Linked DNA regions of Cytobacillus luteolus. Each later gene encodes a partner of the first gene's protein in a complex. Links are inferred from orthologs where the notes say so. Each region holds a gene or a part of one and is shown in the gene's direction. Other genes may lie near its edges.

The links.
Region 2: the proteins of acpP (region 1) and fabF are in contact, whole or in part, in a solved structure (PDB 6OKG), measured with the Escherichia coli proteins. The link is inferred for Cytobacillus luteolus from one-to-one orthologs.

The regions. Positions count from the first base shown.
Region 1 is NZ_JAGGKM010000002.1:365,593-368,732, reverse strand. What follows is about bases 106-2,908. They hold acpP (acyl carrier protein), read left to right. Parts: upstream 106-1,291; coding sequence 1,292-1,525; downstream 1,526-2,908. Other genes in these bases: smc (chromosome segregation protein SMC), read left to right, coding at 2,573-2,908; rnc (ribonuclease III), read left to right, coding at 1,688-2,422; fabG (3-oxoacyl-[acyl-carrier-protein] reductase), read left to right, coding at 462-1,202; fabD (ACP S-malonyltransferase), read left to right, coding at 106-469. In the rest of the region: more of fabD, read left to right, coding at 1-105; more of smc, read left to right, coding at 2,909-3,140. UniProt on the Escherichia coli protein: Carrier of the growing fatty acid chain in fatty acid biosynthesis.
Region 2 is NZ_JAGGKM010000001.1:463,788-466,983, forward strand. Bases 319-3,177 are described here. They hold fabF (beta-ketoacyl-ACP synthase II), read left to right. Parts: upstream 319-1,058; coding sequence 1,059-2,297; downstream 2,298-3,177. Other genes in these bases: J2Z26_RS02390 (beta-ketoacyl-ACP synthase III), read left to right, coding at 319-1,014; J2Z26_RS02400 (ABC transporter permease family protein), read left to right, coding at 2,452-2,823; J2Z26_RS02405 (ABC transporter permease subunit), read left to right, coding at 2,841-3,177. In the rest of the region: more of J2Z26_RS02390, read left to right, coding at 82-318; more of J2Z26_RS02405, read left to right, coding at 3,178-3,196. UniProt on the Escherichia coli protein: Involved in the type II fatty acid elongation cycle. Catalyzes the elongation of a wide range of acyl-ACP by the addition of two carbons from malonyl-ACP to an acyl acceptor.

The DNA.
Region 1 (3,140 bases):
TTGCCCAGGCCAAATCGTAATTTCTGGTACTGTTGAAGGGGTTTCACTTGCTTCTCAAATGGCAAAGGAGAAAGGTGCCAAACGAGTGATTCCGCTTGATGTTAGTGGTCCTTTTCATTCTGCATTAATGGAGCCCGCAGCTACAAAGTTTTCAGCTGTTTTAGAAGGTCTAGATATTAATAATGCAAGTATACCTGTAATTTCTAACGTAACGGCTAGACCGATTACAGACGCTGATGAAATAAAAGTCAAGCTTATTGAACAACTCTATTCTCCAGTTTTATGGGAGAACTCTGTTGAAACACTAGTTGAGCTTGGTGTAGATACATTTATTGAAATTGGTCCTGGAAAAGTTCTATCTGGATTAGTTAAAAAAGTAAATCGTAAACTGACTACGTATTCCATAAATGATGAGGAATCATTGGTATCAACGATTGAATCAATTAAGGGGGAAACTCAGAATGCTTAATGGTAAGGTTGCGTTAGTTACTGGAGCCTCTAGAGGAATAGGCCGTGCAATTGCAGTGGAATTAGCAAGACAAGGTGCAAACGTTGCAGTCAATTACTCAGGTAGTGAAGCAAAGGCGAACGAAGTAGTTGATGAGATTAAGGCATTAGGAAGAGAATCGTTTGCAATTCAATCTAACGTAGGAGATAGTGACTCTGTTCAGAATATGGTAAAAGAGGTCATTTCTACCTTTGGTACGATTGATATTTTAGTAAACAATGCTGGAATCACTAGAGATAACTTGCTAATGAGAATGAAAGAGGACGAATGGGATGATGTAATTAACATCAATCTAAAAGGTGTCTTTAACTGTACTAAAGCAGTTACAAGGCAAATGATGAAGCAACGATCAGGAAGAATTATTAACATCGCATCTATTGTCGGTGTGAGTGGTAACCCAGGTCAGGCTAATTATGTTGCAGCAAAAGCTGGTGTGATTGGACTAACAAAAACAGCTGCAAAGGAGCTTGCTTCTAGGAATATTACTGTAAATGCAATTGCTCCTGGATTTATAACTACTGATATGACTGACAAATTACCTGAAGAGGTAAAAGCGGAGATGTTAAGACAAATCCCGTTAGGTAAATTCGGAGAACCAAAAGATATTGCCAATGTTGTTCTATTCCTTGCATCAGAGCAAAGCAATTATATGACTGGACAAACTCTCCATGTTGACGGTGGAATGGTCATGTAATTTTAGTATTTTCTTAAATTACTAATTATTTCTTTAACTGGTTTTTTAAGCTAATATAATCTATAATACTTGAGGGGAGGTGACCGAAGATGGCAGATGTTTTAGAACGTGTAACAAAAATTATCGTAGATCGTTTAGGCGTAGATGAAGCTGAAGTTAAGCTAGAGTCTTCTTTTAAAGATGATCTTGGGGCTGATTCCCTTGATGTAGTTGAACTTGTTATGGAACTTGAAGATGAGTTCGATATGGAAATCTCTGATGATGATGCAGAAAAAATCGCAACTGTTGGCGATGCTGTTAACTACATAAATAGCCAGCTTTAATCTATTACACAAAAAGTCCCGTAAATTATTACGGGGCTTTCCATATTTTTTAAGTGAGCGGTTTTAAGTGAGCGGTAACAGAGTTTTTATAGATTTATGATGTGAGGGAATACTAATTTAAATCACTTTAGATATATTGTGCAGTGTTTTATGGAGGAACCTATGATAAAACGAGTGAATCGCAAAGAGAAGAACAATGTAGGTGCAAAATTCGCAGCCTTTCAAGAGCAAATTGGTATAACATTTACCAATGAAAAACTACTAATACAAGCATTTACTCATTCATCGTATGTGAATGAGCATCGCAAGAAACCGTATGAAGATAATGAACGGTTAGAATTTTTAGGAGATGCAGTACTAGAGCTTACTATTTCTGAATTCCTATATAAAAAATATCCAATAATGAGTGAAGGTGAATTAACAAAGCTCCGTGCTTCGATTGTTTGTGAACCCTCTTTAGTTTCTTTTGCTAACCAGCTTTCATTTGGAGAATTGGTATTACTTGGCAAAGGTGAAGAATTAACTGGTGGGAGAGCACGTCCAGCACTACTTGCCGATGTATTCGAAGCTTTTATTGGTGCATTATATTTGGATCTAGGGATTGGTAAGGTTTGTGAGTTCTTAGAGAAAGTTGTGTTTCCAAGAATTAATGAAGGTGCTTTTTCTCATGTGATGGATTACAAAAGTCAGTTGCAAGAACTAATACAACGAGACGCACGTGGAATGCTTGAGTATAAAGTTTTACAAGAAAAAGGCCCTGCACATAATCGTGAGTTTATGTCTAGAGTTTCCCTTGAAGGTGAAGAGCTTGGCATTGGTATTGGTAAATCAAAAAAAGAGGCAGAACAGAAGGCGGCTCAGGTTGCTTTAAAAGTGTTACTAGAAAAAATGAGTTAAGATATCTTAGTCCCCCTGCCAAAGGGGGATTTGTTATTTCATCAATTTCCAATATCCTCATTAAAAAAACATCTTAATAGCAACCGCATTTATGATAAAATATGTTAGAATTCATAGATTATATATTAATTATGCATAAGGGGGAGACTTATGTTCCTCAAACGTTTAGATATTGTTGGTTTCAAATCATTTGCTGAGAGAATGGCAATTGACTTTGTTCCAGGAGTTACAGCTGTAGTCGGACCAAATGGAAGTGGAAAAAGTAATATAACAGACGCAATGAGATGGGTATTAGGAGAACAATCTGTTAAATCGTTACGTGGTGCAAAAATGGAGGATATTATCTTTGGAGGTAGTGACTCTAGAAAAGCATTAAATATTGCAGAAGTTACTCTAACATTAGATAACGAAGATTATTTTTTACCGATTGATTATCACGAGGTGAGCGTTACTAGAAGAGTCTATCGTTCTGGCGATAGTGAATTTTTTATTAACAAACAGTCATGTCGCCTTAAAGATATTGTAGATCTTTTTATGGATTCCGGCCTTGGAAGAGAAGCATTTTCAATCATTAGTCAGGGGAAAGTTGAAGAAATTCTAAGTAGTAAAGCAGAAGAACGAAGAAGTATTTTCGAAGAGGCTGCTGGTGTTCTGAAATATAAAAATCGCAAGAAAAAGGCAGAATACAAGCTTGCAGAAACTCAGGAAAATGTAAATA
Region 2 (3,196 bases), on another replicon or contig:
TGATAATAAAATATACTACTTACTTATATTCGATTCAGTATACGTCAGACGCTTGATAATTACTGGAAAGGGGATTGATTTATGAATGCGGGGATTCTAGGTATTGGACGATATGTACCGGAACAAATTATTACGAACCATGATTTAGAAAAAAAAATGGATACAACAGATGAATGGATAAGAACAAGAACGGGTATAGAGGAAAGACACATTGCCGAGGATGATATAAATACATCTGATATGGCATATGAGGCAGCCTTAAAGGCATTGGAAAATGCAGGGATGTCTGGAGAAGAACTTGATATGATTTTAGTAGCTACTGTTACTCCTGACAGACCATTCCCTTCCGTTGCTTGCACTTTACAAGAGAAGCTGGGTGCAAAAAAAGCTGCAGCTATGGATATTAGTGCGGCCTGTGCTGGGTTTATGTATGGAATTGTTACTGGTAAACAGTTTATCGAAACTGGAGTATATCAGAAAATATTAGTTATTGGCGTAGAGAAACTGTCAAAAATTACAGATTGGAACGACAGAAATACAGCGGTTCTTTTTGGTGATGGTGCTGGGGCAGCAATTATTGGACCGGTTTCAGAAGGCAAAGGAATATTATCATTTGAGCTTGGTGCAGATGGAACCGGCGCAAAGCATTTATTTCAGGATGAATATATCATTATGAATGGCAGAGAAGTATTTAAATTTGCTGTAAGACAAATGGGTGACTCTTGTATAAATGTGTTAGAAAAAGCAGGGTTAACAAAGGAAGATGTGGATTTCTTAATCCCTCATCAAGCAAATATTAGAATAATGGAAGCAGCTAGGCAAAGACTTGAATTACCTATAGAAAAGATGTCAAAAACCGTTCATAAATATGGGAATACCTCTGCAGCATCAATTCCTATCTCATTAGTAGAAGAATTAGAAGCTGGTAAAATAAAAGACGGTGACCTAATTGTAATGGTGGGATTTGGTGGCGGGCTAACTTGGGGTGCCATCGCCATTCGTTGGGGAAAGTAAAATAATATAATAGTATATTTCAAACATAAGGAGTTGCGAAATAAATGACAAAAAAGCGCGTAGTTGTAACAGGTTTAGGAGCAGTTACTCCAATAGGAAATGATGTAGAAACAGCATGGCAAAATGCGATTAGTGGTGTTTCTGGTGTAGGACCATTAACAAGAGTAGAAATTGAAGGTTTACCTGCGAAAGTTGCTGCTGAATTAAAGGACTTTAATCCAGAAAACTATATGGACCGTAAAGAAGCGAGAAGGATGGACCGTTTTACACAATATGCACTTGCCTCTTCTTTCATGGCAGTAAAGGATGCAAACCTTACAATAAATGATGAAAACTCTGCAAGGGTTGGTGTATGGATAGGTTCTGGTATTGGTGGAATGGAAACACATGAAGAACAACATAAGATCTTTATGGAAAAGGGATATAGAAGGGTTAGTCCATTCTACGTTCCAATGATGATTCCAGATATGGCAGCGGGACAAGTCTCGATCGCGATTGGAGCGAGAGGGATAAATTCTTGTACAGTAACTGCTTGTGCTACAGGGACGAACTCAATTGGGGATGCCTTTAAAGTGATACAGCGTGGGGATGCAGATGTAATGGTAACTGGTGGAACGGAAGCCCCATTAACCAATATGGCGTTTGCAGGATTTACTTCAGCAAAAGCATTATCATTTAATCCTGATCCTAAAACTGCTAGTAGACCGTTTGATAAAAACCGAGATGGGTTCGTAATGGGTGAAGGTGCTGGTATCATTATCTTAGAAGAACTTGAGCATGCACTTGCACGTGGAGCGAGAATTTACGCTGAAATCGTAGGATATGGTTCAACAGGAGATGCATATCATATCACTCAACCGGCTCCTGGTGGTGAAGGTGGAGTTCGTGCAATGCGTCAGGCGATTGAAGATGGTGGCTTACAGCCTAATGATATTGATTACATTAATGCTCACGGCACTTCTACAGAATACAATGATAAGTTTGAGACATTAGCGATTAAAGAAGTATTTGGTCCACATGCAAATACGTTAGCGATTAGTTCTACAAAATCAATGACAGGTCACCTTTTAGGGGCGGCTGGTGGAATAGAAGCTATCTTTTCAATATTAGCTATTAAAGAGGGAATTGTTCCTCCAACAATTAATTATGAAACACCAGACCCTGAATGTGACTTGGACTACGTGCCTAATGTTGCTAGAAAAATGGAGGTACGTGCAGCACTTAGTAATTCTCTAGGTTTCGGTGGACATAATGCTACAATTATCTTTAAAAAATATGAATAATATCATTAAAAGGGTTGGCATTAGCCAACTCTTTTTTACAATCTGATAAAACCTTTGTAATATATTTGTAATAAAATTTCAAAATATATAGAAAAGTCGTAATACTTTGTGTTATTATTTTTTATAGTAAATAAATACCATATGGGGGTGGATAATGAGTATTACACAAAATATCATTAGAACAGTTTTACTGTATGTTGTTGTTTTAGCCGGACTAATAATGTTAGTCTTTTTTCCACGGGAAGCAGATATAGCAGTTAGTGGGAAGGCAATGACGATTGATTATGGGTATACATTTTCATGGGGGCAATACAAAGAGAATATTAGCGGGTGGCTTACTCATATTAGAGAGAATGGTAGTTTAGGAGATACTCGTTATAATAATGTAACAGTAGAGGACGAGTTAAAGCGTTACTTCCCAAATAGCTTAAAAATCATTGTATTAGCATTTGTTTTGAGTATCTTTGTAGGCATTGCAAAAGGGATCTTTGATTACAATAGTGCCAAAACGAAAAAAATATATTAGGTAACGGAACTACTTGGTTGTTTCAATCGATACCAGACTTTCTGATTGTCATCGTTATCCAATGGCTCGTCATTTTTATGTTTCCATCTGTAAAAATATTAAGTCAAGCGAATTGGTATAGCTTTGTCCTACCGGGTATTTTAGTAGCGATTTATCCGATGATGTATGTGTCTCGAATTACCTCAGCATCTATCGCTAGTCAAGAGGGTCTTCCTTATATCCAAGTTGCGAGGGCGAAGGGTTTTACAAAAAGAAGAGTAATGTATAAGCATATACTAAAGAATAGTATTGGAACAATCTTAGGTCATATAACATCATTAATGATTTATATACTATCGAATTTGTTAATTGTGGAATACCTTTTTGGATATGA